DNA from 3 places in the Kitasatospora sp. NPDC048365 genome. Region 3 is predicted to be linked to each of the others. Evidence: riboswitches for the same ligand, from Rfam matches in the RefSeq annotation. Region 3 holds a riboswitch; each other region holds the start of a gene.
The links. A riboswitch is a leader RNA that binds a small molecule or an ion and turns the genes downstream of it on or off. The one in region 3 is predicted to bind glycine.
Positions count from the first base shown of each region.

Region 1: another riboswitch for glycine. It lies ahead of gcvT (glycine cleavage system aminomethyltransferase GcvT); the one in region 3 lies ahead of gcvT (glycine cleavage system aminomethyltransferase GcvT).
Region 2: another riboswitch for glycine. It lies ahead of gcvP (aminomethyl-transferring glycine dehydrogenase); the one in region 3 lies ahead of gcvT (glycine cleavage system aminomethyltransferase GcvT).

Region 1 is NZ_JBICYJ010000001.1:348,264-358,483, reverse strand. Features, by position in the region: gene ACGFX4_RS01590 (ABC transporter substrate-binding protein) at 1-1,325, opposite strand, end outside; gene ACGFX4_RS01585 (ABC transporter permease) at 1,385-2,368, opposite strand; gene ACGFX4_RS01580 (enhanced serine sensitivity protein SseB C-terminal domain-containing protein) at 2,764-3,615, opposite strand; gene ACGFX4_RS01575 (enhanced serine sensitivity protein SseB) at 3,722-4,489, opposite strand; glycine riboswitch at 4,601-4,705, shown strand; gene gcvT (glycine cleavage system aminomethyltransferase GcvT) at 4,855-5,973, shown strand; gene gcvH (glycine cleavage system protein GcvH) at 6,053-6,430, shown strand; gene glyA (serine hydroxymethyltransferase) at 6,511-7,779, shown strand; gene ACGFX4_RS01555 (L-serine ammonia-lyase) at 7,920-9,287, shown strand; gene ACGFX4_RS01550 (peptidase inhibitor family I36 protein) at 9,423-9,818, shown strand; gene ACGFX4_RS01545 (hypothetical protein) at 9,898-10,220, shown strand, end outside.
Region 2 is NZ_JBICYJ010000024.1:109,232-119,451, forward strand. Features, by position in the region: gene ACGFX4_RS24165 (glutamate--cysteine ligase) at 1-522, opposite strand, end outside; gene ACGFX4_RS24170 (hypothetical protein) at 888-1,574, shown strand; gene ACGFX4_RS24175 (DUF5999 family protein) at 1,729-1,917, shown strand; gene gcvP (aminomethyl-transferring glycine dehydrogenase) at 1,971-4,841, opposite strand; glycine riboswitch at 5,068-5,174, opposite strand; gene ACGFX4_RS24185 (PRC and DUF2382 domain-containing protein) at 5,365-6,567, shown strand; gene ACGFX4_RS24190 (MFS transporter) at 6,722-8,194, shown strand; gene ACGFX4_RS24195 (hypothetical protein) at 8,352-8,552, opposite strand; gene ACGFX4_RS24200 (hypothetical protein) at 8,677-8,826, opposite strand; gene ACGFX4_RS24205 (DNA polymerase IV) at 8,878-10,220, opposite strand, start outside.
Region 3 is NZ_JBICYJ010000018.1:23,081-33,300, forward strand. Features, by position in the region: gene ACGFX4_RS19625 (DEAD/DEAH box helicase) at 1-3,457, shown strand, start outside; gene ACGFX4_RS19630 (DUF885 domain-containing protein) at 3,758-5,452, opposite strand; glycine riboswitch at 6,016-6,111, shown strand; gene gcvT (glycine cleavage system aminomethyltransferase GcvT) at 6,508-7,599, shown strand; gene ACGFX4_RS19640 (alpha/beta hydrolase) at 8,358-9,332, opposite strand; gene ACGFX4_RS19645 (NAD-dependent epimerase/dehydratase family protein) at 10,158-10,220, shown strand, end outside.

The DNA of each region.
Region 1 (10,220 bases), on a different contig from region 3:
ACCTTCTTCAGGGCCGCCTGGATCGCGGTGGCCGAGGCGACCTCGGTCGAGCGGTCCTGACGGGCCATGATGTTGGTCGTGAAGCCCTCCGGCTTGCCGCAGGCCTTCAGGGCCTCCTTGGCCTTGGCCTCGTCGCCCTTGTTGCCGGCGGTCTCGTAGAGGTTGAAGTCCTGGTGGCCCGGGATGTCCGGGGGCAGCACGGTGGAGGCGATGTCACCGCGGATCGGGCCGCCGATCGCGGTCTGCACCGAGACCTTGTCGATCGCGTACTGGACGGCCTTGCGGCACTCGATGTTGTCGAACGGCGCGACCTTGGTGTTGATCGCGGTGTAGACCAGACGGCCGCCGTAGGCGTTGTCGGTCGACTCCTTGAGCTTCGGGTCGAGCAGGATCTTGGCCTGGGTCTGCGGGTCGACACCCTTGCCGGCCAGGTCGACCTGGGCGTTGCCGGCCAGCAGGTCCTGGTCGATGGTCGCCTGCGCGATCTTCAGCTTGACCTGGATCTTGTCGGCGAGCTGCTTGCGGATCGGGTCGGTCTTGGCGTCCCAGTTGGTGTTCGGGACGAGGTTGACCTCCTTGCCGTCCTCGTAGCTCGCGAACTTGTAGCTGCCGGAGGACACGATGTGCTTCACGTAGTCCGCACCGGTGTCCTTGGCCTGCGGGACCGGCACGGTCTGCGGGGCGGAGACCAGGTAGTCGAAGTCCGCGAACGGCTGCTTCAGGTGGAAGACGATGGTGGTGTCGTCCGGGGTCTCGATCGACTTCAGGTCGCCGGTCTTGTCCTTGTACGGGCCCTGGTACGGCTCCGGGTTGTCCACCAGGAGGTCGTGGAAGTAGGTCGGGCCGTTGGACAGCACGTCGGGCGCGAAGTTGGAGCGCTCGACCGCGTACTTGACGTCCTTGGAAGTGATCGCGGAGCCGTCGTCGTACTTCAGGCCCGCACGCAGCTTGTAGGTCCAGGTCAGACCGTCGGCGCTGACCTTGCCCAACGACTCGGCCAGGTCCGGGACGAGCTTGTTGCCCTCCTCGCCGGCGGCCGGCTGGAAGGTGGTCAGCGGGCGGCCGTACAGGCGCGAGAAGTTGTACATGTACGCGTAGTACGTGTTGCCCGGGTCGAAGGAGTCCGGCACGTCGGAGTGCTCGTAGACAACCGTGCCGCCCTTCTTGTCCGAGACGTTCACGACCGCCTTGGTGGCCGCGTTGGCACCGGAGGCCTTGGTGCCGCCGGAGTCGCCGCTGCCGCCCTTGCTGCTCGAGCAGCCGGTGAGGGCCAGAGCGGTGGCCGCGGCGAGCGCGGTCAGCGCGGTGATACGGGACCTGCGCATGGGAGAGATCAACCCCTTGACGTTAGGAGCGAGGGTGGCGGTGGATACCTGACCCGAGGTCAGTTGTTCTTGGGGTCGAGGGCGTCTCGCAGCCCGTCGCCCAGCAGGTTGAAGGCGAGCACCGTGACGAAGATCGCCAGGCCGGGGACGAGCATGAACTGCGGGTCCACCTGGTAGTACACGATCGCGTCCGCGAGCATGCCGCCCCATGAGGCCTGCGGCGGCTCGACGCCGACGCCGAGGAAGCTCAGGCCGGCCTCGAAGAGGATGTTGGTCGGGATCAGCAGGGTCGAGTAGACCAGGATCGGGCCGACCAGGTTCGGGAGCAGCTCCCGGAACAGGATGAACGGCGTCCGGGCGCCCAAGCTGCGGGCCGCGAAGACGAACTCGCGCTCGCGCAGCGAGAGGGTCTGGCCGCGGACGATCCGGCCGATGTACGGCCAGTTGAAGAAGCCGATCACGAAGATCAGCACCGCGATGTGCAGCGGCGTGCCGTGCAGGCCGAAGGCGCCGTCCTTGAGCGAGGCCGAGATGGCGATCGCGAAGAGCAGCAGCGGGAAGGCCAGGAACATGTCCATCAGCCGGCTGATCACGGTGTCGACCCGGCCGCCGTAGTAGCCGGCGATGATGCCGAGCGCGGTGCCGATCACGTTGGAGAGCACGGTGGCGCAGAAGGCGACCAGCAGCGACACCCAGGAGCCCTCGATGATGCGGGTCATGATGTCGCGTCCGTACTGGACGTCGATGCCGAGCGGGTGGCTCCAGCTCATCCCGCCGAAGTCGCCGACCGGGATGCCGCCGAGGTTGGCGTCCAGCAGGTCCTGGTTGAACTTGTTCGGGTCGAGCCCGAAGACGGCCTCGATCGGCTTGGCCAGCACCGCGAGCAGCACCAGCAGGATCACCACCACGCCGCCGGCGAGGGCGGCCTTGTCACGCTTGAAGCGGGTCCAGGCGATCCGGCCGAGCGAGCGGCCCTCGATCTGCTTGGCCGCGGCGGCGACCGGCTCGGCTTCGGCGCCGATGGTCTCGGTGGGTGTGGTCATGAGTCAGTTCGTTCCCCTCGCCGACGGTGGCCGGCCCACGGAGTCGCAGCGGTTGCAACGGGTGCGGTGCAGTGCTGTGCGGATTGCGGTGGTGCCGAACACCTAGCGGCGGTGCAGAAGTTCGTGCGATGTGCGCAACAGGCGGGTTGCGCAGCACTCTCTGTCATGGCGAGCACCGGGCGCCAGCCCCCATCGAGGAGAGATGCCCAACCGTGATCTGTCGGCATGCACGATCGTTGCCGCGGTATATCGCTCTTCACATACGTGTTACATGTCCGTCAAGACGCACGCTGACGAGACCTCGCCAGTGGCGGAATAGTGCCAGGTGGCAGCCCGGACAGCAGAAACCCCCGCCGACCTGACAAAAGGTCAATGCGGGGGTGTACGAAGGTTTTTCAGCGGCCCGGATAACCCGGCCACGGCTGCTGCGGCCAGCCCGGGGCGGGCGCCTGCTGCGGTGGCGCTGAGTAACCGAAACCGGCGTACGACTGCGGGGGCCCGGCCTGGCCCGGCGCGCCGCCGTACTGCGCGCCCCGGTCGAACACCGGGCGCCCGTGCGCCCACATCCACATCGCGACCGGGTCGAACTCGTCCGCCAGCATCACGGTGGACACCGCCGGCACGTCCGGCGCCTGCGCGGCCGCGCGCAGCACCAGGGCCCGGGCCGCCTCGATCGACGGCGGCGAGGTGTCGTACAGGTCCAGCCCGACCGCCAGGTAGGGCTCGCCCAGGGCCGGCTGCACCCAGGCCACCCGCAGCGAGCGCAGCGGGCGGACCTCGCCCGCCTGCTGCTGCAGCACCGCGTAGAACGCCGGGGCCGGCAGCTGGGGCTCGGAGATCCGCAGCGGGCCGGCCGGCAGCCGGTCCAGGCCGACCGCGACCCGGCGCAGGTCCGCCCAGGGGATGCCGACGCCGCCGCCCGGGCGGTGCGGGTCCAGCCACAGGCCCCAGCGGGTGCGGTACAGCGCGTTCGCGATCTCCAGGCCGGAGATCACCTCGTGGCCGCGCGACCAGCCGCTGGCCGCCAGCTGCTCGGGCGAGGTGACGCACGGGGCGTACCCCATCCCGCCGATCTCCATGTTCCCGTACTGGGCGTCCGGGCTGCCGGGCGTGCCGTGCCAGAGCAGCATCCAGACCCTGCCCTCGGCGAGCGCCCGCAGCAGCGTCTCGTACGCCGCCCAGCGCTCCGGTGCGACCTCTCTGAGGGCGCGCTCGATCGCGCCCGGGTCGCCGGCTGCTCCCGTCACGTCGCCCTCTTCCGTCCGCCCTGCGGTGTCGGGCCAACCCTATGGGGCGGGCCGGACACTCGTCATGCCGCCGTCCCCCTACTGGCCGGTCACCGCCGCCGCCCCGTCACGGCCGGACGTAGAACGGCTGCACCCGGGTCAGCAGCCACTCGACCACCGGGTCCGCGACCAGGTCCAACAGCACCAGGTTGACGCGCCAGGCCGGGGCGGCGGTTCCCAGTGCCCGGCCGAGCGCCTGGTTGACCTCCGCGGGGTCGGCCGGCAGCGCCGGGTCCAGCTGGACGCCGACGTACAGCAGGGTCGGCTCGCCCTCCACCCGGGCCAGCGCCCGACGCGCCGTCAGCACGCCCGGAAGTGCGGCGAGTTCGGTGGTCACGGCGGCCAGGAAGGCGAACGGCTCCTGGTGCGGATCGGGCTCCTTGAGCGCCACCCGGGCCCCCTCCTGGATCCCCTCGGCCGCCCAGCGGTCGCCCTGCGGGCCGCGGCGCAGCTCGCCCACGCCCTCCGGCGGCACCGGGATGCCCACCGGGGCCTCCGGGTTGACCGCGATCCCGATGCCCAGCGGCAGTCCGCGGGCGAACTCCCACATCGGGGCGACCGCGAAGGCCATGCCGGGCGCGTGCCGCAGGAACACCTCCTGCGAGGAGAACACCGGGACGTACGGCGCACCGGCCAGCTCGATGGTCGGCAGGTCCAGCGACTCGCCCTGCGGGTCCGCGCCCGCCGGCAGCGGGATCCACACCTGGCTGCGGCCCAGCACCTCGATCACCCGGGGCGTCGCCCCCGGATCGCCGAGCGCCGCGGTGAGCACCTGCTCCAGCTCGTTGGCCGGCCACGCGCCGCCCTGCGGAGCCTCACCCACCGGGAAATCCATCGGTCCACCCCTTCAGATCCACTGCTGTGAGAAGCGTATCCGCCGGGGTGCACTCCCCTACCGGGCGCCGGGCATGCCATGATGTGCGCGCCGAACTTCATACTGGCCGCTCGAACCCGCGCGGGAGAGCCGGAACGCCCCTGTCGGGGGCGCGACCGGCGCCGAAGGAGCAAGTCCTCCCCGGAATCTCTCAGGCACCCATACCGCACGGGCGAGGCACATCTGGAAAGTGGACACGGCCGCGCCGTGCGCCCACCCACGGTGCAAGCCGCCATCCTTGGATGCGGTGAAGCTCTCAGGTTGTGACGACAGACGGGGAGACTCCACCCCCGCATGCCCATATGCAGCCAAGGAGCTCTGCCGTCATGTCCCTCCGCCTCACCGCGCTCGACGCGCTTCACCGCTCGCTCGGTGCCACCATGACCGACTTCGCCGGCTGGGACATGCCGCTGCGCTACGGCAGCGAGCGCGAGGAGCACCTCGCGGTCCGCACCAAGGCCGGTCTCTTCGACCTCTCGCACATGGGCGAGATCACCGTCTCCGGCCCGCAGGCCGGCGAGTTCCTGGACCACGCGCTGGTCGGCTTCATCTCGGCGCTCGGCGTGCTGCGCGCCCGCTACACCATGATCTGCCGCGAGGACGGCGGCATCCTGGACGACCTGATCGTCTACCGGACCGCCGAGAACGAGTACATGGTGGTCGCCAACGCCTCCAACGCCCAGGTGGTGCTGGACGCGCTGACCGCCCGCACCGAGGGCTTCGACGTCCAGGTCCGCGACGACCGCGACGCCTACGCGCTGATCGCCGTCCAGGGCCCGGAGGCCAACGGCATCCTCGGCTCGGTCACCGACGCCGACCTGCCCGGCCTCAAGTACTACGCCCTGCTGCCCGCCACCGTGGCCGGCAAGGACGTCTGGCTGGCCCGCACCGGCTACACCGGCGAGGACGGCTTCGAGATCTTCTGCGCCCCGGCCGACGCCGCGCACCTGTGGACCGCCCTCACCGAGGCCGGCGCCGACAAGGGCCTGGTGCCGTGCGGCCTGTCCTGCCGCGACACGCTGCGCCTGGAGGCCGGCATGCCGCTGTACGGCCACGAGCTGACCACCGAGCTGACCCCGTTCGACGCGGGCCTCGGCCGGGTCGTCCGCTTCGACAAGACCACCAACGGCGGCGAGTTCGTCGGCCGCAAGGCGCTGGAGGCCGCCGCCGCCCAGGCCGAGGCCAACCCGCCGCGCAAGCTGGTCGGCCTGGTGTCGGACGGCAAGCGCGTCCCGCGCGCCGAGTACACCGTGGTCGCCGCCGACGGCACCCCGATCGGCACCATCACCTCCGGCTCGCCCTCCCCCACCCTGGGCAAGCCGATCGCCATCGCGTACGTGGACGCCGCGCACGCCGAGCCGGGCACCGCGGTCGCGGTGGACGTGCGCGGCAAGCACGAGCCGGTCGAGGTCGTGGCGCTGCCGTTCTACAAGCGCGCCCGCTGAGCTTCCTCCCCCCTTCACTGCCCGGTCCGCTCAGCGGACGGCTCCGCCCTACCCTCTTGCGATCCTGGAGAATGACGTCATGAGCAACCCCACGCACCTGCAGTACACCGAGGAGCACGAGTGGCTGACCACCGCTGAGGTGGGCGCCGTCGCGACCGTCGGCATCACCGCCCACGCCGCCGACGCCCTCGGCGACATCGTGTACGTCCAGCTCCCGGAGGTCGGTGACACCGTCACCGCGGGTGAGACCTGTGGCGAGCTCGAGTCCACCAAGTCGGTCAGCGACCTGTTCTCCCCCGCCACCGGCGAGGTCACCGAGGTCAACCAGGCCGTCATCGACGACCCGGCGCTGGTGAACGCGGAGGCCTTCGAGGGCGCCTGGCTGTTCAAGGTCCGCGTCGAGGCCACCGACAAGCTGCTCAGCGCCGAGGAGTACACCGCCTTCATCGGCGGCTGACCCGACTCGTGTCCCGGGGGCGGCCGCAGCGCGGCGGCCGCCCCGCCTCCGCCCACCCGCTCCACGGGGAGATCCACCTCATGACGGTTCTCAACCAGTCCCTGCACGCGCTCGACCCGGAGATCGCCGCCGCGGTCGACGCCGAGCTGCACCGCCAGCAGACCACCCTCGAAATGATCGCCTCCGAGAACTTCGCCCCGGTGGCGGTCATGGAGGCCCAGGGCTCGGTCCTGACCAACAAGTACGCCGAGGGCTACCCCGGCCGCCGCTACTACGGCGGCTGCGAGCACGTCGACGTGGTCGAGCAGATCGCGATCGACCGCATCAAGGAGCTGTTCGGCGCCGAGCATGCCAACGTCCAGCCGCACTCCGGCGCGCAGGCCAACGCCGCCGCCATGTTCGCGCTGATCCAGCCGGGCGACACCATCCTGGGCCTCAACCTGGCCCACGGCGGTCACCTGACCCACGGCATGAAGATCAACTTCTCCGGCAAGCTCTACAACGTGGCCGCGTACCACGTCGACGAGAAGACCGGCCAGGTCGACATGGCCGAGGTCGAGCGCCTCGCCAAGGAGCACCAGCCCAAGCTGATCATCGCCGGCTGGTCCGCCTACCCGCGCCAGCTGGACTTCGCCGAGTTCCGCCGCATCGCGGACGAGGTCGGCGCCCTCCTCATGGTCGACATGGCGCACTTCGCCGGCCTGGTCGCCGCCGGCCTGCACCCCTCCCCGGTGCCGTACGCCGATGTGGTCACCACCACCACGCACAAGACCCTGGGCGGCCCGCGCGGCGGCGTCATCCTGTGCAAGGAGCAGTGGGCCAAGAAGATCAACTCTGCGGTCTTCCCCGGCCAGCAGGGCGGCCCGCTGGAGCACGTGATCGCCGCCAAGGCCGTGGCCTTCAAGGTCGCCGCCTCGGAGGAGTTCAAGGAGCGCCAGCAGCGCACCCTGGAGGGCGCCAAGCTGCTCGCCGAGCGCCTCCTGCAGGACGACGTGGCCGCCGCCGGCGCCACCGTCCTGTCCGGCGGCACCGACGTGCACCTGGTCCTGGTCGACCTGCGCAACAGCGAGCTCAACGGCCAGGACGCCGAGGACCGCCTGCACGAGGTCGGCATCACGGTCAACCGCAACGCCGTCCCGAACGACCCGCGCCCGCCGATGGTCACCTCCGGCCTGCGCATCGGCACCCCGGCCCTCGCCACCCGCGGCTTCGACGCCGAGGACTTCCGCGAGGTCGCCGACGTCATCGCCGAGACCCTCCTCCCGGGCTTCGACGAGACCAAGGCCGCCGCCCTCAAGGCCCGGGTCACCGCCCTGGCCGCGAAGCACCCGCTCTACCCCGAGCTGTAAGCCGCACCGGGTGACCGGCCTCACCGGGCCGGCACCCGTGGTTTTCCGGGGCACCGCGCACACTGGACAGTGCGCGCGGTGCCCCGTCCCATGTCACCGCCCTCTGTTTACCCCACGAGACCAGACAAGGACGTCCCTCCGTGGCCATCAGCGTCTTCGACCTCTTCTCCATCGGCATCGGCCCCTCGTCGTCGCACACCGTCGGCCCGATGCGTGCGGCCCGGATGTTCGCCCGCCGCCTCAAGTCCGAAGGCCTGATCGCCGACGTCGCCACGCTGCGCGCCGAGCTGTTCGGCTCGCTCGGCGCCACCGGCCACGGCCACGGCACCCCCAAGGCCGTCCTGCTCGGCCTGGAGAACAACTCTCCCCGCACCGTCGACGTCGACCGGGCCGACCTCGACGTCGAGCGGATCCGCGCCGACAAGCGGCTGATGCTGCTCGGCACCCACGAGATCCCGTTCGACCCCGACACCCAGCTGATCCTGCACCGGCGCAAGGCCCTGCCGTACCACGCCAACGGCATGACCCTGTGGGCGTTCGCCGCCGACGGCTCCACCCTGCTGGAGAAGACCTACTACTCGGTCGGCGGCGGCTTCGTCGTCGACGAGGACGCCATCGGCGCCGACCGCGTCGTCCCCGACGACACCCAGCTGCGCTACCCCTTCCGCACCGGCGAGGAACTGCTGCGGCTCACCCGCGAGACCGGCCTGTCCATCTCCGGGCTGATGCTGGAGAACGAGAAGGCCTGGCGCAGCGAGGCCGAGATCCGCTCCGGCCTGCTGCAGATCTGGGCCGTGATGCAGGAGTGCGTCGCCGCCGGCATGGCCCGCGAGGGCATCCTCCCCGGCGGGCTCAAGGTGCGCCGCCGTGCCGCCGCCGGGGCCCGCGCGCTGCGTGCCGAGGGCATCGGCCCGGCCAACGCGATGGAGTGGGTCACCCTCTACGCGATGGCCGTGAACGAGGAGAACGCCTCCGGCCGCCGCGTGGTCACCGCGCCCACCAACGGCGCCGCCGGCATCATCCCGGCCGTCCTGCACTACTTCCTGAACTTCATCCCCGGCGCGGACGAGGACGGCATCGTCCGCTTCCTGCTCGCCGCGGGCGCGATCGGCATGCTCTTCAAGGAGAACGCCTCCATCTCCGGCGCCGAGGTCGGCTGCCAGGGCGAGGTCGGCTCCGCCTGCTCGATGGCCGCCGGCGGCCTCGCCGAGGTCCTCGGCGGCAGCCCCGAGCAGGTCGAGAACGCCGCCGAGATCGGCATCGAGCACAACCTGGGCCTCACCTGCGACCCGGTCGGCGGCCTCGTCCAGATCCCCTGCATCGAGCGCAACGGCATGGCCTCGGTCAAGGCCGTCACCGCCGCCCGGATGGCGCTGCGCGGCGACGGCCGGCACCACGTCTCCCTCGACAAGGCGATCAAGACCATGAAGGAGACCGGCGCCGACATGAAGATCAAGTACAAGGAGACCTCGCGCGGCGGCCTCGCCGTCAACGTCATCGAGTGCTGACCAATTCCTGTCGCTTTTCCACCCTGTACCGGCGTACAGCTGTACCGAGAGACAGCTGTACGCCGGCTTTTACTCCGTGTTGAACTCTTCTCCGGCGGGGGCATCGGCCCCCGCAAATCACGTGGGGAGAATTCCATGCGTATCGGAAATGCAATCCGCCGTTCCGTCGCGGTGGGGGTCGCGGTCGCCGCTCTGGGCGCCGGCGCGCTGGCCACGGCCGGCACCGCCTCGGCCGCCGGCAAGGACGGCAGCCTCACTCCCGGTGAGCTCGGGCTGTACTTCCTGCAGAACCAGAGCAGCTACGTGTTCGACCTGTACGTCAGCGACGCCGACTTCAGCAACGACACCTTCCCGGGCACCTCGATCTCGGCCAACGACAACGCCGAGTCGTACTGGAACCGCGACACCCTGACCTGGGACGTCTACACCGACGCCAACCGCGGCGGTGTGCACGGCTGGATCGACGCCGGTGTGAGCAGCAACGCGAGCACCAACTTCAAGAACAAGGTCTCGTCCGCGTACTACCGCTGACCCGACCCCTGGCCGTCCGGCCCCCGCGCGGGGGCCGGACGGCCGTTCTGTCGGCCAACCACCATTCCTGGAGCCCGAGATGACCCGACGGCCGGTCGGTCTGTCGTTGATCCTTGCCGCTGCCGCGCTGGTGACCGCCGCGTGCGCCCAGCCGTCCGGCCGCGCCTCCGCCGAGCCGGAGGTGCCCGCCTTCCCGACCCTGCTGGACGCGCGCCGGGTCGTGTACCCGCTGCAGTCGTACGACGTGGACGCGGCCCGGCACCGCGAGCTGGAGAAGGCGCAGGACGCCCTGATCGACCAGTGCATGCAGCGCTTCGGATTCCGGTTCGCGCCGCGCCCGGCCGGGCCGGACGGCGAGGAGGAGAACAGCCGGCGCTACGGCCTCACCGACGCCTCGGTGGC
Region 2 (10,220 bases), on a different contig from region 3:
CAGGTGCTCCACGCCCTGGATGTCGAGCGCGATGTCCTCCCCGCGGGCGGCCAGGATCTGGTCGCTGAGCAGGGTGTACCGGTCGTTGCGGCTCATCGCGTCGATGCCGGTGTGGTCCAGGTCCAGGGTCGGCAGGATGCCCACCATGACGATCCGCGCGCCGACCTCGGCGGCCTTGCGGTCGGCGTAGCGCAGGCAGGTGTCGATCTCCTCCCGCAGCTCCTCCAGGACGTGCCCGCCGAGCCGGCGCGGCGCGATGTTGACCTCGATGTTGAACTGGCCCAGTTCGGTCTGGAAGTCCGACGAGGCGATCGATCCCAGCACCTGCGCGTTGCCGAGCACGGGCATACCCTGCTCGTCGGCGAGGTTGAGCTCGATCTCCAGTCCGATCATCGCCTTCGGGCGGTCGAACCGTTCCTCGCGCAGCATCCGCTCCAGCACGTCCAGGCACAGCTGCAGCTTGCGGCGGTAGAGCTGCCGGTCGGACAGCTCCGCCCGGGTCGCGACGACCTTCTCGCCCACGGGTGTGCTCCTCCCCCTCGGTCGAACGTGCAAGTCATCATGCCCACCGCGAAGATCCCTAGCCAGACCGCCCGAACGCAGTAGCGGTGCAAGCTTTCTGACGATCTTTCAGTGACAGATCGACTTGCCGGGCACCACCGAACGTGATAAGAAGGTCACCCTGCGCACCTGTTCGAGTAGAATTCGCACTGCGCTCCGGCCGGACTCCAGCCGTTCTCCAACCCTCGGACGGCCCGCCCGCGCCCCGCCCGGCGATCATGCCCAACCGGACACGGCCCAGGTCCCCCTTCACACCGACGCCCCGCCGGTATGCCGCACTCGCACGCCGATCTCGCACGGAGAGGCGACTCCACATGACCTTGCACATGCTTCAGCCACCGCCCAGCGCACTGCGCGCGGTCCACGCCGCGCTCGGTTCCCAGGACGCGCTGCGCCAGCCGGCCGCCGCCGTCCTGCGCCACAGCCCCGGCCCACTGCTGCCGGCGCACCCGCTGGCGGTGTACGTCCTGGACGGCCCGGACGGCCGGCTGGCCGGCGCGCGCCGCACCGGATGGCGGTTCCTGGTGCGGCACACCGCCAAGGCCGCCGATCCGGCGGCGGACGGGCCGGTGCGCGAGTCGCTGGGGCGCGACGGGCTGGGGCCGGACGGGCCGGGCGAGGTGCTGGCCGCGGCCGAGGTGGTGGAGACCGCCGAGGGGCACGCCTTCTCGCACTTCACCGCCGGGCCCTACCTGGACTCCACGGTGCGGGCGCTGCGCCAGGCCTGGCAGCTGGTCCAGGGCGGGCACACCCGCCTGCAGCCGCGGCTGCTGTCGATGCCCGGGCACTACGCGACCGCCCTGTGGCTGCACGGCAGCACGCCGGGCGAGGACCTGCTGATCCCGCTCGCCCCGGCGCCGCTCGGGGTGACCGCGCACCAGGTCTATCCGGCGGCCGAGTTGCTCGCCCGGCTGGAGCCCACCGGTTCGGGCCATCCGGGCATGACCCGAACGGGCCAGAGCGGGATGGCCCAGCTGTGCGCGACTTCGACAAGTAGCCATCCGGCCGGGTGATCTCGGGCCCTCATCTGTGGCGCATGTCACCAAATGGCTGCGCTCGGGCCTCGGTATGCCGACACTGGGAACCAGCGGCGGAGGGGGCACTGTCCTACCCACCGTGGAGCCGGTTCACACCCGAACCGGACGGCGAACCGAGCGAGGTACGACGATGTGCCAGCACCGACCCGAGTGTCCTTCGGCGGAGTCCCCCGACCGTGAGGCGGCCGCCGTGGCCGCCTCCCACCCCGACCAGGGGTGGAGCCTGCTCTGCAACGGCGTCCTGATCTTCGAGGACACCGGCGAGCTGCTGCCCGACGGCAGCGTCATCGCGCCTCGACGACCGCTCGCCCTGGCGTAGGGAACACCGAAGGGGTGCGGGGCCGCCGGCCCCGCACCCCTTCGGTTTCACCCTCAGGCGTCGTACTCGTCCAGCGGCGGGCACGAGCAGACCAGGTTGCGGTCGCCGTACGCACCGTCGATGCGGCGCACCGGCGGCCAGTACTTGTCCGCCGGGTTCACGCCGGCCGGGAAGACCGCCTCGTGGCGCGAGTAGGCGTGCTCCCACTCACCGGTCAGCGTCGCCGCCGTGTGCGGGGCGTTGGCCAGCGGGTTGTCGTCCTTCGGCCAGGCGCCCGTGCCGACCTTCTCGATCTCCGCGCGGATCGCGATCATGGTGTCGCAGAAGCGGTCGATCTCGTGCAGGTCCTCGGACTCGGTCGGCTCGATCATCAGCGTGCCGGCCACCGGGAACGACATGGTCGGCGCGTGGAAGCCGTAGTCGATCAGGCGCTTGGCGATGTCGTCCACCGTCACGCCCGTCTCCTTGGTGAGCGGGCGCAGGTCGATGATGCACTCGTGCGCGACCAGGCCGCCGGGGCCGGTGTAGAGCACCGGGAAGTGCGGGGCCAGGCGCTTGGCGATGTAGTTGGCGTTCAGCACCGCGACCTGGGTGGCGCGCTTGAGGCCCTCGCCGCCCATCAGGCGCACGTACGCCCAGGAGATCGGCAGGATCGCGGCCGAGCCCCACGGGGCGGCCGAGATCGGGCCGACACCGGTGGCCGGGCCGGCCTCCGCCTGCAGCGGGTGGTTGGGCAGGTACGGCGCGAGGTGCGCGCGGACCGCGACCGGGCCGACGCCCGGGCCGCCACCGCCGTGCGGGATGCAGAAGGTCTTGTGCAGGTTCAGGTGCGAGACGTCCGCGCCGAACTTGCCCGGCTTGGCGAGGCCGACCAGGGCGTTCAGGTTGGCGCCGTCGACGTACACCTGGCCGCCGGCCTCGTGCACCATGGCGCAGATCTCGGTGATCTCGGTCTCGTACACGCCGTGGGTGGACGGGTAGGTGACCATCAGCACCGAGAGCTGGTCGCGGTGCTGCTCGATCTTGGCCTTCAGGTCCTCGACGTCCACGTCGCCGTCGACCAGGGTCTTCACCACGACGACCCGCATGCCGGCCATCGCGGCGGAGGCCGCGTTGGTGCCGTGCGCGGAGGACGGGATCAGGCAGACGTCGCGCTGGGTGTCGCCGTTGGCCAGGTGGTAGGCGCGGACGGCCAGCAGGCCGGCCAGCTCGCCCTGGGAGCCGGCGTTCGGCTGGATGGAGACCGCGTCGTAGCCGGTCACCTCGACCAGCTGCTGCTCCAGCTCGCGGATCAGGGTGAGGTAGCCCGCCGCCTGGTCGACCGGGGCGAAGGGGTGCAGCTGGCCGAACTCCGGCCAGGTCACCGGCTCCATCTCGGTGGTCGCGTTGAGCTTCATGGTGCAGGAGCCCAGCGGGATCATGCCGCGGTCCAGCGCGTAGTCGCGGTCCGACAGGCGGCGCAGGTAGCGCAGCATGGCGGTCTCGGAGCGGTGGCTGTGGAAGACCGGGTGGGTCAGGTACTCGTCGGAGCGCAGCAGCGCCTCCGGCAGGGTCTCCGCGTCCTCGGCGATCTCGGCGGTGACGCCGAAGGCGGCGAAGACCGAGGCCAGGTGCTCGCGGGTGGTGGTCTCGTCGCAGGAGATCGAGACTGTGTCCTCGTCGACCTGGAAGAGGTTGACGCCCTCGGCGAGCGCGCCGGCGACCACGGCGGCGGCCCGGCCCGGGACGCGCACGGTGACGGTGTCGAAGAACGACTCGTGCGCCGGCTCCACGCCGCCCGCGCGCAGGCCGGCGGCGAGCGCCGCGGCGTAGCGGTGGGTGCGGCGGGCGATGTCCGCCAGGCCGTCCGGGCCGTGGTAGACGGCGTACATGGAGGCCATCACGGCCAGCAGCACCTGGGCGGTGCAGATGTTGGAGGTGGCCTTCTCGCGGCGGATGTGCTGCTCGCGGGTCTGCAGGGCCAGGCGGTAGGCGCGGTGGCCGTCCGCGTCCACCGAGACGCCGACCAGGCGGCCGGGCAGGTTGCGGGCGTACGCGGCGCGGACCGCGAGGTAGCCGGCGTGCGGGCCGCCGAAGCCCATCGGGACGCCGAAGCGCTGCGAGGTGCCGCAGGCGATGTCGGCGCCCAGCTCGCCCGGGGACTTCAGCAGGGTCAGGGCCAGCAGGTCGGCGGCGACCGCGACGACCGCGCCCAGCTCGTGGGCCCGGTCGATCAGTGGCTTGAGGTCGCGGACCGCACCGGAGGCGCCCGGGTACTGCACCAGCACGCCGAAGACGCCGCGCTCGGCGACCTCCGCCGGGATGCCGTTCGACAGGTCGGCGACGACCACCTCGACACCGGTCGGCTCGGCGCGGGTCTCGATCACCGCGATGGTCTGCGGCAGCGAGTCGGCGTCGACCAGGAAGACGCCGCCCTTGACCTTGGTGACGCGGCGGGCCAGCGCCATCGCCTCGGCGGCCGCGGTGCCCTCGTCCAGCAGCGAGGAGCCGGAGGTGTCCAGGCCGGTCAGGTCGGCGACCAGGGTCTGGAAGTTGAGCAGCGCCTCCAGGCGGCCCTGCGAGATCTCCGGCTGGTACGGCGTGTACGCGGTGTACCAGGCCGGGTTCTCCAGCACGTTGCGCAGGATCACCGGCGGGGTGAAGGTGCCGTAGTACCCCAGGCCGATCATGGAGGTCAGCACGGAGTTGCGGCCGGCCAGCTCGCGCAGCTCGGCGAGCACCTGGGCCTCGGAGCGGCCGGCCGGCAGGCCCAGCGCGGTGAGGCTGCGGATGGCGGCGGGGACGGCGGCGTCGGACAGCTCGTCCAGGGAGCCGTAGCCGACCTGGGCCAGCATCTTGTCCTGCGCGGCGGCGTCGGGGCCGATGTGGCGGCCCTGGAAGGGACTGGCCTGCTCGAGCTCGGTGAGGGAAGGCTTGGCGTTCATGGGGGTCGGGGCCTCCTGGTCACGGACCGGCGGGGGTACGCATGCCGGTCCGGACGCCGTGGGAGCCGGAAAAGCAGACGAACCCGTCAGGCCTCCCCCTCTGTCATCGGTACCTGAGAGCTTCGCCGTGCCGGCGCCGTGAGGCGTCCCGTCGACTTGCACCGTCGGTGAGGGTGGTGCCGCCGGCTCCTGTGCCGGCGATCCTGCCCTGCTTTCCAGAGTGACCTGATCCCGTTCGGTACGGATGCCTGAGAGATTCCGGGGAGGAGTTGCTCCTTCGGCGCCCCTTCGCACCCGCTCGCGCGGGGCCGGGGACTCTCCCGAGCGGGCTCGGCGGTCGCCGCCCAGGGTACCAGCGCGAACGTTCCCGATCACCGGTCCGGGCCTGTGATCTGCCCCGGACGGCTGAGCTCCGCTCGCCGGTGTCCGATACATGTCGTTTCGTGTGAAGTGGTGGTCGGCCAGCTCCTCCGACCACCCCCCTTTGACGGATTCTCAAGGAGCAGCAGGACTGGAGGACAGCGTGCAGACCGATATCGATCCGCGCGACCTGATCGGACACAAGGCGGTCGACCGGAACGGTGACAAGATCGGCACGGTCGACGAGGTGTATCTGGACGACGCGACCGGCGAACCCGAGTGGGCCGCCGTGCGCACCGGAATCTTCGGCCGGGACGCCTTCGTCCCGCTGACCACCAGCGAATTCTCCGGGGACGAGCTGCGCGTCCCGTACGACAAGTCGCTGATCAAGGAATCCCCGGACTTCGGTGTGGGGCAGCACCTCTCCCCCGCCCAGGAGCTCCAGCTGTACCGCTACTACGGGCTGGACACCGGCAACGGCCAGCCCGTGCCGCCGACCGCGGCCAACGGCTCCCTCGCCGCGGAGCGGCCCGCCGACAAGTCCATGGACAAGCCCGTCGACCGGGACTTCGGCACCACCGCCCCGGTCGCCGCCGCGGCGGCGGCCCAGGCGGCCGGCGCCCAGCCCGCGCAGCACGCCCAGCCCGCCGTGAACCGCACCCTCGCCCCGCCGCCGACCTACGCCGCGCCGGCCGAGCACAAGCTCCCGCAGACGCAGCCGCAGCCCCAGGCGCACGCCCGGACGGCGGCCACCGGCGACGCGCCCGCCGCCCCGATCGAGATCACCTGCCGCGAGGAGCGCCTGGAGATCACCACCGAGTGGCACGAGCTGGGCACCGCCCGGCTGCGCAAGTACGTGACCACCGAGCCGGTCGAGCGCCGGGTGCCGGTGGTGCGCGAGCGGGTGCGGGTGGAACGCGTCCCGGTCACCGAGCAGGAGCGGGAGTCGCTCACCGAGCAGGAGATCGACGAGGCGATGGAGGAGGTGACCCTGCGCGAGGAGCGGCCGGTGGTGCGCAAGTACCTGGCCCCGATCGAGCGGGTGCGCCTGGTGGTGGAGCGGTACACCGAGGAGGAGGTGATCCACGAGGAGCTGCGCCGCGAGCAGGTCGAGGTGCACGACTCGACGGCCGAGCCCGCCGCCGGTCCCTCCGGCCGGTCGGCCGGCACCCGGCAGCACGGGGCGCCGCAGCCGAACGGCGTCCAGCAGCACGCCGCGCAGCAGCTCGGCATCCAGCAGCCCACCCAGGCGCACCCCGCGCCGATGGGCACCGTCCCGCTGTCGCACCCGGCGCCGCTGCACAACGGTCACCCCGAGACGGTGGCCGCGGCCACGGTCCGGCCGGAGCCGCTTCGCCCGGCCTGATCCGCGCCGCCACCGGCCCCGGTCCGCTCCCCGCGGACCGGGGCCGCCGCTTTGCCAAAGCTTCACCCGACGATATTTGACAGACTGAAGTATCTCCCTGCATGGTTACTTCAGCTGATTCACTATCGCCTGCCTGAAGAATGAGGAAGTCACCGTGAGCGAGGCATCACAGCCCACCGTCACGGCCGCCGCGCCGACCAGCGCCCGCGTGCTGCCCGCGCTGATCGTGGCCATGCTGGCCTTCACCGTGGTGCAGACCGCGGTCGTGCCGATCCTGCCCTCGCTCGCCAAGGAGCTGGACGTCTCCGGCTCCAGCATCACCTGGCTGATGACGGCGAACCTGCTCTCCGCCGCCGTGCTCACCCCGCTGCTCGGCCGCTTCGGCGACCTGCGCGGCCGCAAGCCGATGCTGCTGGTCTCGCTGGCCGGCCTGGTCGCCGGTTCGGCGCTCGCCGTCTCCACCCACTCCTTCACCTGGCTGGTGGTCGCCCGCGTCCTGCAGGGCGCCGGCGGTGGTGTGCTGCCGCTCGCGATCAGCATCGTCCGCGACGAGATGCCCCGCGAGAAGGTCACCGGCGGCGTCGCCGCCATCAGCGCCTCGATGGGCGTCGGCTCCGGCCTCGGCCTGGTCGCCACCGGCCTGCTGCTGGAGCACTGGAGCTACAAGTCGATCTTCTGGATGGGTCTGGCCTTCGGCCTGATCGCGGTCGGCCTGGTCGCCCTGCGCGTCCCCAAGGACCCGGTCGTCGACAAGAACGGCGGCGCCGACCCGCTCGGCGCGATCACCCTGGCCGGCTGGCTCTCCGCCCTGCTGATCGCCGTCAGCCAGGGCAACCACTGGGGCTGGACCTCCACCAAGACCCTCGGCCTGTTCGCCGTCGCCGCCGTGGTCGCCCTGATCTGGATCCTCATCGAGGTCAAGGTCAAGCACCCGCTGGTCGACATGAAGATGCTCTCCCGCCCCGCGGTCGCCTTCACCAACATCTCCGGCCTGCTCATCGGCTTCGGGATGTACGGCTCCTTCCTGCTGATCAGCAACTTCGCCCAGACCCCGGAGAAGCTGGCGCACTACGGCTTCACCGCCACCGTGCTGCACGCCGGCATCATGCTGCTGCCCTCCGCCCTCGGCTCGATGGTCGCCGCCCCGGTCGGCGCCCTGCTGATCGCCCGCCGCGGCCCCCGCCTGCCGCTGGTTCTCGGCGGCCTGCTCGGCTCCGCCGCCATGGTCTACCTCGCGGTGCGCCACGGCCACGAGATCGACATCTACCTCTCCTCGGCCGTCTTCGGCCTCGGCGTGGGCCTGGCCTACGCCGCCATGCCGGCCTACATCAACGGCGCCGTCCCGGCCGAGCAGAGCGGCATCGCCAACGGCATGAACGCCGTGCTGCGCACCGTCGGTGGCGCGATCGGCACCGCCGTGATGGGCGCGATCCTCACCGGCGACACCATGAAGCTGCCGATCCCGGTGCAGCTGCCCACCCTGGACGCGTACCGGCACGCCTTCTGGATCGCCGCCGTGATGTGCCTGGTCGCCGCGCTGGTGCCGTTCGCCATCCGCCGCATCAAGCCCGTCGAGCCCGTCGCCGCCGAGCAGGCCGCACCGGAGCTCGCCAAGACCGACGCCTGAGGTCTCCCCGACCAGGCGTCCTCCCCCGCCGGCCCCGGACAGGCCGGCGAGGAGACCGGGAAGCGTACGGCCCTGAGGGCATCGAGACCGTACGCCGACCCGGCCGACAACCGGCCCCGCACCCCTGGACAGGTGCGGGGCCGTTGCCGTCCCCGGCTCAGGAGCCGAGCTGCACGGCCATCAGACAGACGGTGTCGGACGCCCGGTCGAAACAGACCCTCGCCTTCCCCGCACGCACCAGGGACCCGGTGAGTTCCTCGGACCCGACCCAGTCCGCGCCCGCCGGGGCGAACCGGCTCAGCGCCTTGCGCAGCCGCTCGTTCTCCAGGCCCTCGTGGACCGTCCGCTCGTCCTCCACGGCCTTCTCGGCCGCATCCTCGATCGACCAGTCACGAAGCCCGCCGCCGACGCCACGGCCGCCACCGCTCCGACACCCACGCCCAGGAACACCCGACGACACACCACCCGCCTCCCGGCCCCGCTCATGACTGGACCGGGTACTGCGACGGGGCCACCGTGGTCTCCTTGCCGTCAGGACCGATCCCGACGTGCTTCCTGTTCGGGTCGAAGAGGTCGTGCGCGCTCACGAACACCAGGCCCGCGGCGCGGTCGAAGCACAGCGTCGACCCCACCGGGCCAACTGCCGACGACTCATCAGCCCCCTGACCATCAAACGATGTGGATCATTCAACACCGGGGCGCAGCGCCAGCGGGCCGGAAGGCTCCAACTCCGGGTCGTCGATGGCGAAGGTACGGACCCGGCCCGGCGGGCTGTCCGGGGTCTCGAAGCGGACGGTGACCCGGCCGACGCCGCTGCCCTGGACCCAGCCGGGGCCGAGCTCCGCGTGGGTGACGTCCTGGCCGGGCCACCAGCGGCGGGCGGCGGGCGGCTCCTCGACCGCCTCGGCGGCCACCGGCTCCGGCTCGCTCTCCTCGCGTTCCTCCCGCTCGGCGCGCTCGGCCCGCTCCAGCTGGGCGAACAGGTCCTCCTGGGTGAAGTCGGCGAGCTGCGAGACGCCGACGCCGAGCAGCCGCACCCCGCCGGTGACGTCCACCTGCAGGGCCAGCCGCCGGGCGGTCGAGGCGATCACCTCCTCGTCGTCGGTCGGCCCGCGCAGCGTCTCGGAGCGGGTCAACGTGGAGAAGTCGAAGCGCCGCACCTTGAGCACCACCGTCCGCCCGGAGCGCCCGGTGGCGTGCAGCCGCCGCACGCAGCGCGCCGCCAGGTGGTCGATCTCGCGCAGGATCCGGTCCCGGTCGGCCAGGTCGACCTCGAAGGTGTCCTCCACCGACACCGACTTGGCGTCCCGGTCGGGCACCACCGGCCGGTCGTCGAGACCGAGCGCCATCGCGTGGACGCCCGCGCCGTGCGCCCGCCCGAGCAGCTGCACCAGCTCCTCCGGCCCGGCGGCGGCGAGGTCGGCGACCGTGGTCAGCCCGGCGCGGCGCAGCGCCTGCTCGGTGGCCGGGCCGATGCCGGGCAGGGCCCGCACCGGCATCGGGCTGAGCACGTCCCGCTCGGTGCCGACGCCGACCAGCACCAGCCCGTCCGGCTTGGCCTGCTCGGAGGCGATCTTCGCCATCAGCTTGGACCCGGCCGCGCCGACCGAGGCGGTCAGCCCGGTGTGCTCGACGATGTCGGCGCGCAGGTCCTCGGCGACCGCCAGCACCAGCTGCGCGCCCTCGCCGGGCCCGGCGTCGCGCAGCGCCGGACCGTACGGCCCGGCCTCCAGGTCGACGAACGCCTCGTCCAGGCTGAGCGGCTCGACCAGCGGGGAGCGCTCGCGCAGCAGGGCCATCACGATCTCGCTGTTGCGCCGGTACGCCTCGAAGCGCCCGGTGAGGAAGGCCGCGTTCGGGCAGAGCCGGCGGGCCTGCGCCATCGGCATCGCCGAGTGCACCCCGAACCTCCGCGCCTCGTACGAGGCGGTGGAGACCACGCCGCGCCCGCCCAGCCCGCCGACGACGACCGGCTTCCCGCGCAGGCTCGGCTTGGACGCCTGCTCCACCGCGGCGAAGAAGGCGT
Region 3 (10,220 bases):
GTACCAGCCTGGCGGTGTGCTGCCCAGCGCGCAGGACCTGCTCGCGGCGATGACCGAGCTGGAGATCGCGGCGTTCCGCGGCAACCGCGAGATCGACGACGCGACACTCGCCACCGCGTGGTACCTGCACGGCCTCGCCGCCCTGGACCCGGAGACACCCGGCTACGACCAGGTGCGCGTGCGTCGGGCGTTCGCCGCCAGCGCGCACCTGATGGACCTCGCCGTGGGCGACCGGCGCCGCCCGGCGGCCGAACGGCTCCAGATCGCCTTCGCCGCGCAGGCCGGCTACCGGCGCTGCGAGCAGGAGCCGAACGCCACCGCCGTCTACCGGCAGGTGCGCGGCCTGATCGACATCACCGGTGAACTCCGCCTGCATATCGGCACCCTGGCGGTGGAGGCCGGTGTCGTCTTCCTCGGCTTCGACCGGCCGGAGGTGGGCCGGGCGCTGCGGGTGTGGCGGCGGCAGCTGCGCGGGGTGCGGCGGGTGATGCGCCGCGACTCCCTGGCGCGGACCATGTACGGGCCGGCGGAGGCCGTCGTGGAGGCGGTCTTCCACCTGTACCAGTTCCTGGGGACCGGCGAGGAGCGGGACCTGCTGGCCGCGCAGCGGCTGCTGGTGGATGTGATGACCGAGGTGGCGGGTCGCGGCGACGGTCTGGCGCGGTGGGTCGCCGCCCACCTGCTCCAGTTGAGCGGGGAGATGGCGGACAGCAGCCTGTACCGGCTGCTGCCTTCGGGTACTCCCGCGGCGGTGGCGCGCAGCTTCGCCATGTCGGAGCCGCCGGTGATGACCCTGTGGCCGCCTCAGCGCCAGCTTCTGCAGTTGGAGCGGGGCAACCCGCTCGACCCGGCCACGTCGCGGAGCCTGATCAGCGTGCCCACCAGCGCGGGCAAGACGCTGATGGCCCAGCTGGTGATCTGCTCGCACCTGGCGCAGCGTCCCGGTCGGGTGGTGTACGTGTCGCCGATGCGCAGCCTGGGGCGGGAGATGCGCACCGCGCTGCGGGGCAGGCTGCGGGTGCTGGGGCGGCGCCTGGCTGCGGAGCAGCCGGAGTTCCCGCTGAGCACTTGGGCCTCGGCCGCCGAGCCGGACGGCGGGGACGTGGAGATCGTCACCCCCGAGCGGCTCATGCACATGATCCGCAACAATCCCGAACGGGCGCTGGAGGACGTCGGCCTGGTCGTCGTCGACGAGGCCCACCACCTGGGCCAGGGCGACCGCGGCTTCGTGCTGGAGAGCCTGCTCGCGCTGCTGCAGGCCCGCACCGACATCCGCCTCATCCTGCTGTCGGCGGCGGTCGGCAACAAGGGCGACATCGCCTCCTGGCTCGACCCGACCCGCCCGGAGCGGGAGGTCTACTTCACCGACACCTGGCGGGGCCCGCGCCGACTTCACGGCCTCATGTACCCGCACCTCATGAAGGACCAGGCCGAGCTGACCGAGCGCCCGGCGACAGCGGGAGTCCCCTCGGAGGTGATCGCCACGGTGCCGGTGGAAGCCATCTTCGCTGTCAGGCCGACCGCCGCCTCCGCCATCAGACGGTTGACCACCGGCGAGGTGGGCACACGGCGCTACCGCGGTCGTAACGCCCGCCAGTGGCGCAAGGCCCTGCCGAACGGGATCGTCAACTACAAGGTCTTCGCCGCTGGCGCCGCGAGCCTCACCAACGCTGGCAGCGTCCTGATGGTCGTCGGCACCCGCCGGGATGCTCGTAACGCCGCGCTCGCCATCGCCGAGAACCTCCCCGAACGACCCCAGGCCGCCGCTCTGGCCGACTACCTTGCTGAAGCACTCGGCGAGGAGCACCCGCTGGTCGGCTGTGTCCGGCACGGCGCCGCCTACCATCACGGCGCCCTGCCCGAGGACGTCCTGCACGCCGTCGAAGGCGCGCTGCGCCGCGGCGACCTCCTGGCGATCGCCTGCACCAGCACCCTCACCGACGGCGTCAACCTGCCTGTGCGCACCGTCATCGTCCACCACAAGGTCGACGGCGACCCCCTCACCTACGACGGCGAGCACGCGCTGTCGCCCGCCGAACTCCTCAACGCCATCGGGCGCGCCGGGCGCGCCGGCAGGGAGAGCGAGGGGTGGATCTTCCTGACCCGCCCCTTCGAGCCCCGGCCCGCCGAGTTCGAGCACCTCGACCCCGACCCGGAGCAGCTGCGCGTCACCTCCACGCTGATGACCGAAGAGGCGCTCGCCTCCCTCGCCGAGGCCGAGCAGACCCTGCGCGACGACGCAGACGGCATCTTCGCCCTGGCGGACAGCACCGCTGCGGACTTCACCTCCTTCGTCTGGCTCGTACTGCACCTGCACGCCAGTGCCGCCCAGCCGCAGGGCCACCCTCTCGACGCCCTGGACGGGCTGTTCGGCCTGACCCGGACCGGCAACGCCCGAGCCGCCGGCCGGTGGCACGCGCTAGCGGACCGCGTCGCCGAGACGTTCGAGAGCACCGAGCCCGCCCCGGCCGGCCGCTGGGCCGCCACCGGAACCAGCCTCGGATCCGCCCGCTACCTGGATTGGCTCGCCGCGCACCTGACCGTGTACCTCAACCAGCACGCCGACGAGAACACCGACGAGTTTCTGGCCGAGCCGCCGGAGTGGCCGCTGCAGGAAACCCTGGACTTCCTCACCGAGCACCGGGTCTTCGACCGCCTCCTCGAACGCTGCCCCGAAGTCACCCCGCACTGGGCCTTCAAGGACAAGGAGGGGGCCTGGGGCAGGGCCATGACCGTTCCAATCGCGCCCGCGCTGCGCGAGTGGATCTCCGGCGCCGCCATCCCCGACCTCGCCCGCTCCTGGCAGCCCGACGTCCCCGCCGCCTGGGCGCTGGACCAGGCCGTACGCAACATCAGCACCGCCTTCGGACACGCCCTGAGCTGGACGATCGGCGCCCTGACCAACCTCGTCAACACCAACCCCGCCCTCTCCCCCACCGCGCCCCGGCTCAACACCCACACCGCCTGGCACATCCGCCACGGCGTCGACACCGACCAGGCCCTGACCCTGCTCTCCGCCGGCGTCACCTCCCGGCGCATCGCCCACCTCCTGGGCCGCGAAGCCCACCGCCTCGGTCACCGCTCCGACGCGCTTCGACAGTGGACCGCCCAACACCACATCGACGGATGGATCGAGCGGTACGGCGCCGGCGAGTACGAGATCCAGGACCTCCTGGAATACGTCCGAACCCCCGCCGACCTGATCAACCGGCTCATCGACAGCGGCACCGCCACCACCCCCCTGACCCGGCTCGTCCCAGGAACGCCCGACGGGCCGGTCGAAATCGCCCGCCCCGGCCGGAGCAACCAGACCATCCGCATCGACCGCGACAAGCACCGGGTGGCGACGGTTCCCGCCGACCGGCACCTCGACGTCCTCGTCATGCTCAACAGCGGCCTCGAACTCGACCACCGCCTCCAGGACGGCCGGCTCGTCACCACCCGGCGCGTCCGCTAGACCCTCGCCGTCCGACGGCACCGGAAGGTCCGACGCACAACGAGGCCTCGGCGAACCGCGAAGCGCAGCGCCGCAGCGCTCCGAACGACAAGCTCGAGGACCGCCTGCAGACCGTCGAGCTGGTCGCGAACACCGTCACCAAGCTGACGGAGGTCGCACGCAGCTGGGGTGTACACGCTACTGAAGGCCCTGGGCCTGATGTAGCGCGTACACAGCAGTGTCGGTGGCGCTGAGCCGGCCCTGCGGCGGAGCGGTGACCGGAACGCTGTACGGGTGCTCGGGGTGGGGGACGGGCTGCGTCTACAGGACCGCGAGGCTGTCGACCAAGTCGTCGAGGCCGAGCGAGCCCTGGGAGAGCGCCTTCATGTGCCAGGCCTTCAGGTCGAACGCGGAACCGTGACGGCGCTTCGCCGCCGCGCGGCCTTGGAGCCAGGCGCGTTCGCCGAGCTTGTAGCCGATGGCCTGGCCGGGCCAGCCGAGGTAGCGGTCGATCTCGCTGGCGCGGCGGGCCGCCGGGCTGCCGTTGTACGTGGCCATGAACTCCGCGGCGAGGGCCGGCGTCCAGCGCTCGCCGGGGTGGAAGCCGGAGTCGGCGGGGATGGCGAGTTCGAGGTGCATGCCGATGTCGACGATCACGCGGATCGTGCGCAGCATCTGCCCGTCGAGGAAGCCGAGGCGGTTCGCGGGCTCGGAGTAGAAGCCCAGTTCATCCATGAGGCGCTCGGCGTACAGTGCCCAGCCCTCGATGTTGGCGCTGACCGTGCCTGCGGTGACCTGGTAGCGGCTGAGCCGGTCGGCGACCGCGACCCACTGGGCGAGCTGGAGGTGGTGGCCCGGGACGCCTTCGTGGTACCAGATGCTGACGAGCTGCCAGGTCGGGAAGGTGTCCTGGCCGAGGGTGGGCATGAAGGTGCGTCCGGGGCGGCTGAAGTCGAGGCTCGGGCCCTGGTAGTAGGGTCCGGAGGCGCTGCCGGGGGGTGCGATGCACGACTCGACGTTGCGGATCGGGCCGGAGAGGTCGAAGTGGCTGGCGTCGAGGGCGGTGATCGCTTCGTCCATGAGCTGCTGCAGCCAGTCCCGGATGGCCTCCCCGCCCTTGATTGCGTGGCCGTGCTGCTCCAGGTGGTGCATGGCCTCGAGGAGGGGGGCGCCCGGCAGGAGGCGGCCGGCCTCGATGCGCATCTCGCCGAGCGTGCGGTGGAACTCGTCCCAGGCCCAGGCGTAGGCCTCGTCCAGGTCGAGTGCGGCGCCGGTGTTGTGGCGGGCGGCGCACAGGTAGCGTTCGCGGCCAACGGCGTCCGGGGTGTCCGCCGCGGCGGGGACGTAGGTGTCGCGCAGCCAGTCGCGGAAGTCGGCGACGGCGGCAGTGGCCCGGTGGGCAGCGCTCTCCAGCTCGGGGCGCAACCGGTCGCTGCCGCTGGCGACGAAATCGGCGAACCAGCCCGCGCCGGTGGCCGCGTGCTGCCCGCCGGCCTCACCGGTCCACGCGGTGAGCTGACCGACCATCCCGGTGGCCTGTCGGGGTGCGGCGAGCAGACCGCGGGAGATGCCCTCGGTGAGAGTGGCCCGGTAGCCGTCCAATGCGCCGGGAAGGTTGCGCAGCCGTCCGGCTACCGCGGCCCAGTCCTCATCGGTGGCGGTGGGCATGAAGGAGAAGATCGTCCGCACCTGGTCGACGTGCGCGCCCACCGTGCGCAACTGCCGGAAGTTCTCGCCGGTGTCGTGCATCGCGAGTTCGGCGGTGAGGCGTTCTCTCAGCAGCCGGGCGCAGGCCTGTTCGGCGCGACCGTCCGAAGCCGGAGCGTCCGGAGCGGGAGCGGCGTCGAGGACGGCGAGAGTGCGGCGGGCGAGCTCAGCGCGGGCCTCGAAGCCGTCGGGTGAAAGGTCCGGCTGCCGGTCGTCACCACGGTTCAGGCCCAGCCAGGCCGAGGTCATCGGGTCGGCCGCAGCCAGCCGGTCGAGATGGTCGTCGGCTATAGCACGCGAAGAAATCATTTCATCTGCCATATGGACATCCTGACGCACCGTCGGCAACGGGGAAGCCGGGCCAGGGTCTCTGCGCGTTCGACTGCGCCCGCCAGCACGAACAGCACGCCCATGCCCATGCCCGGCAGGCTCGGAGCTCTCACCGCAGGGACCACGCGCCGCCGGGCGGGAAGGTCTGCGCGATCCCGAGGGCGGACGTGCGCAGTGCCGGGAGGACTCCGAAGGCGATCACTGCGGCCGGTCGACGGTGTCACGCTGTCAAACCAGAGGTTGTGGCCGGTCGGCCCGGGGCTCTACTGCTGGAACGGCTCGAGGACCACAGTCCGTACAGCCCGGTAGTCACCGGTTCCCTGGTCTCGGTCCTCCTGCTGCTCGTCGCAATTCCCGCTCCTGCAGCGGCGCTGGCGAGCCGATCTGATTGCCGATGAAGTCAAGGCCTGGCGCCCGCCGCGCCGCGGCTGTCGGGTGAGCGCCTTGAGGGGCCGATGACCAATCGGTGGACCGAGTCTTGACGGCCCGTCCTGACTCGCATACTTTGCCCTGAACAGCACAACAATCGAATACTCCGCCGATGATCCTGCGCGGGAGAGATTGCACTCGCAGGAGCGTGACGCCGAAGGAGCAAATCCTCCCCGGAAACTCTCAGGCACCGTCACCGCGCAGAAGAAGGCGGGCTCTGGAAAGCAGGTGCGTGTGACGTACCTCGCCCACGGTGAAAGCAGCGTGTAGCGACGCGCTGTGAAGCTCTCAGGCCAATGACAGAGGGGGAGGCCCAATCGACCGCACGCCGTAGCGCGTGCCGCCCCGTCGAGGAGCCTCCGATGGCCTTCTTCTCTCTTCCCCGCCTTGCGGTGTCCGAATTCCCGCGAGCGCGCAGCATCATCCACCGGTCAACAACGGGCGTCTGATCCCCGTTCCTGGTTCCCGCTCGCGCCTTTCCGGCCGTCACCGCTTCGGCGGGGACGTGCCGTTCGGGGCGGCGCAGCGCGTGGAGCTCTCTGTAGCAGCCTGCACACCGTGCCGCAGCAGTGCTGGCCGGCTGGTGTGTGTCTGAGAGGACAACCATGTCGAAGAAGAGTCCCCTGTACGACATCCATCGGGAACTCGGCGCCGCCTTCGCCGATGTCGCGGGATGGTCGATGCCCCTTCGCTACAGCTCCGAGTTGGCCGAGCACCATGCCGTTCGGACCGCGGTGGGTCTGTTCGATCTCTCGCATCTGGGAAAGATTGAGGTCTTTGGGCCGGAAGCCGGGCGTGCCCTGGATCATGCGCTGGTCGGGGAGCCGTCGAGGACACCGGTCGGACAGAGTCGCTATTCCGTCCTGGTTCACGAGAGCGGCGGCATCCTCGACGACGTCGTGGTTCACCGCGTCGAGGCGAGCAGGTATCTGATCGTCTGCAGCACTGTCGTTGTGTGTCCTGTCCTTCGGGACCGGGTCGACGGGTTCGCGGTCACGCTCCAGGACGCGACGAACGACTGGGCGCTGCTGGCGCTCCATGGTCCTGCGGCGGCCGCGCTCGTCGATGAAGTGGCGGAAGTGGATACTTCGAGGCTGCCGCGCCACACGATCTCCCGCGCCCGTCTGCAGGGCATGGACGTCCTGCTCTCGCGCACCGGCGGCACCGGTGAGGACGGCTTTGAGATCTACTGCTCCCCCGGCTGCGGGCCCTCCGTGTGGCGGGCCCTCACGCTGGTCGGCTCCGGGCAGGGGCTGGCGGCGTGTGGTCTGGCCTCTAGGGACATGCTGCGGTTGGAGGCCGGGGTACCAGCCCAGGGCCGGGAGCTCACCGTACGCGTCACTCCGTTCGAAGCCGGCCTCGGCAACGTCGTGGCCTTCGACAAGCGCGCATCGTTCGTCGGGGACACGGCGCTTCGGGCCCGCCGGGGCGTCACTCCTTCCCGTTCGCTGGTGGGGCTGACGACCGCCGGTCCCACCGTGCCCCGTAGCGGCCACCGTGTGCTCGATCGGCATACCCGCGAACCTATCGGCGAGATCACCTCGGGCGAAATGTCCCCGACCCTTGGCCACCCGGTGGCTATGGCCTATCTGCGCGCGCACCGCACCGAGCCCGGCACCGAGGTCCTTGTCGAGGTCGGTGCCGGCCGTGAGGAGGCGGTCGTCACGCTCCTTCCGTTCTATCGACGCTCCTTGTAGCCGCGGCCCAGGCGGCACCACCCGGTCGCGCTGCCGCTTCTGGCTCTGGGCCCGACGGTGATCGTCGATGCGGCCAACGCGGTGGAGGAGGCGCGGGCGCAGTAGCGGGCGCCGGCGTCTCGTCGCGGCGTGCCGGTGGTGTTCGTCGAGGTGGCGTGCTCGGATCCGACAGCGCATCGCCGTCGACTCGAAGGCCGGTCACGGGAGATCGACAGCTTCCACGAGCCGACGTAGGAGGTGGTCGAGCGCCGGGCGGGAAGCGTTCGCTCCATGGGCCGGCGATCGACTGGTCCTGGACAGCGTCATCGACCTGTCGCAGAACATCCCGACAGCCTTGGGGTTCCTGACCGCAGCGTCATGATCTTTGGTTCGCCCGTTTGGCATATCAGGCCGCCGTGAGCTGCTCGTGCTCGGCCAGAACACCGTCTTCGAGCTTCGCACCTGCGCGGACCAGCGCGACCAAGTGGCCTCCGCGGACCGCGCCAGCTGGCCTGGGCCGACTCGAGCTGCTTGAACACCATGGCCAGGCTGCCGGCGCCCCGTTTCTCCGGTAGTGCCAAGTCGCGCTGCGGTCCGCTCCGGTCATGGCCGGAGAGCTCCCGCTGCTGATCTCCAGGGTGTAGGGACTGACCAGATCCGCCCGGCCGGGCCGCAGCTGGGGTACGTCGCAGAGCGCGATCGGCCGGGGCCGGAGAGGCAAGAAGAATGCCTGCCGGACCCGGCGTCATCTGCGATTCCAGCGTGCGGACTTGCGTGGGTCAGCTGCCGTGGAGTGCTGTTCGGAGGGCGTCGATGGCGAGTTTGCGGGCGATGTTGGCGGCGCGGGTGTCGCGCAGGCTGTCCAGGAGCATGAAGTCGTGGACCATCGCCTGGACGCGGACGGAGGTGACGTCGACGCCGGCCTCGCGGAGCTTGTTGGCGTACTGCTCGCCCTCGTCGCGCAGCACGTCCGCCTCGTCGGTGATGACGAGGGTGGTGGGCAGGCCCTTGAGCTGTTCCAGGGTCGACTGCAGGGGCGAGGCGTGGTGCTCGGCGCGCTTGGCGGGGTCGGTGGTGTAGGCGTCCCAGAACCACTTCATGCCGTCACGGGTGAGGAAGTAGCCCTCGGCGAACTGGTGGTAGGACGGGGTCTCGAAGTTCGCGTTGGTCACCGGGTAGAGCAGGACCTGGGCCTTGAGGTCGATCCCGCCGCGCTCCTTGTTCATCAGCGCGAACACGGTCGACATGCAGCCGCCGACCGACTCGCCGGTCACGGCGATCCGGGAGGTGTCCAGGCCGTGCTCCGCGCCGTGCTTGAGGACCCACTGGCCGACCGCGTAGTTCTGCTCGACCTGGGTCGGGTACTTCGCCTCCGGCGCCCGGTCGTACACCGGGAAGACACCCGCCGCGCCCGCCCCGACCGTGAGCTCCCGGAACAGCCGGTCGTGGGTCTTGTCGTCGCCGAACACCCAGCCCGCGCCGTGGATGTAGAACACCACCGGCAACGCGCCAGCGGCGCCCTTCGGGCGGATGATGCGAGTACGGACGGTGCCCCACTCGCCCGCGTCCACCTCCACCCACTCCTCGTCGACCTCAGGCCGCGGCACACTCAGGTCCGCCTGCAGGCCCGCCAGGATGTCACGCCCCTGCTCCGGCGGGACCTCGTAGATCCGCGGATGCGGATCCGTCGCATCACTCAACTCCTGCGCGGCCCGCTCCAGATACGGCGTGATCGGCGGAGGAATATCAGACATGTCGACTCCATTGTCACGAGTACGTGTTTGTGTCGTCCTGCCGTCCGGAGCCGGCCGCAACCGCGAATTCTCCGGGACAGGAGGTTTCCCGGCCCTCAATCCTTCGCGCGGTTTCTACTATCTGCAACCTGGCGCATTGAGCTCCGGAACTGCGAGTCCATCGTCCTTGAACGCCGATGCCCTGCCGTGCCCGACGCGCCGACGAACACGCCTTGCCGGCGTGACATGTGCCCCGCCCTGAGCTCGGTGCCAGCCCGGATTACGTATACGTATATCGCGCACGGCGGCCTTTCATTCCGGCCGGCGGTGGACCCTGCTGCGCGTGGTGTTCGGCGAGCGCCCTTGACAACAAGGCCCTGGCGTTACCCCGGACGAGCCAGGCCCGGCCGAACCGAGAGAAGGACTCCACATGGTGAAGCCACCGGGCCGGTAGAGCGAATTTAGGTATACGTATTCACACGACCTGGGGTGCAGCGCGCCGAGACGACAGCCTCTGCATCTCCTTCCCTGGAGGTAATCGGGCCGTCTGCCGGCGCGGGAGTGCGCACCGAATGGCCACTGTTCTTCGAGCTCATGCGGTCATATGACTCGCAGCCGGATGGCCCGTTGACCGGCAACCATCAGCTTCATACACAGTGAAGCAGGCAGGTGTTAGCAGCATGGGCTCGCATGGGTCCATTTCTGCGGCGCGGCCGCGATGCGGGCACCGAATCGTGCAGCAATGATTGAGTCTACGGCGGCAGCCGGAGACCCGAGCCGAGAAGCAAAGTGGCATGGGGCAAACGGTCCGACCATGTGATTTTCACGAAAAGAGTGACACATCCCATGCAGACGGTTCTGGGCGCCAACGGGCCCATCGGCGAGGAGCTGACCCGCGAGCTGTACCGT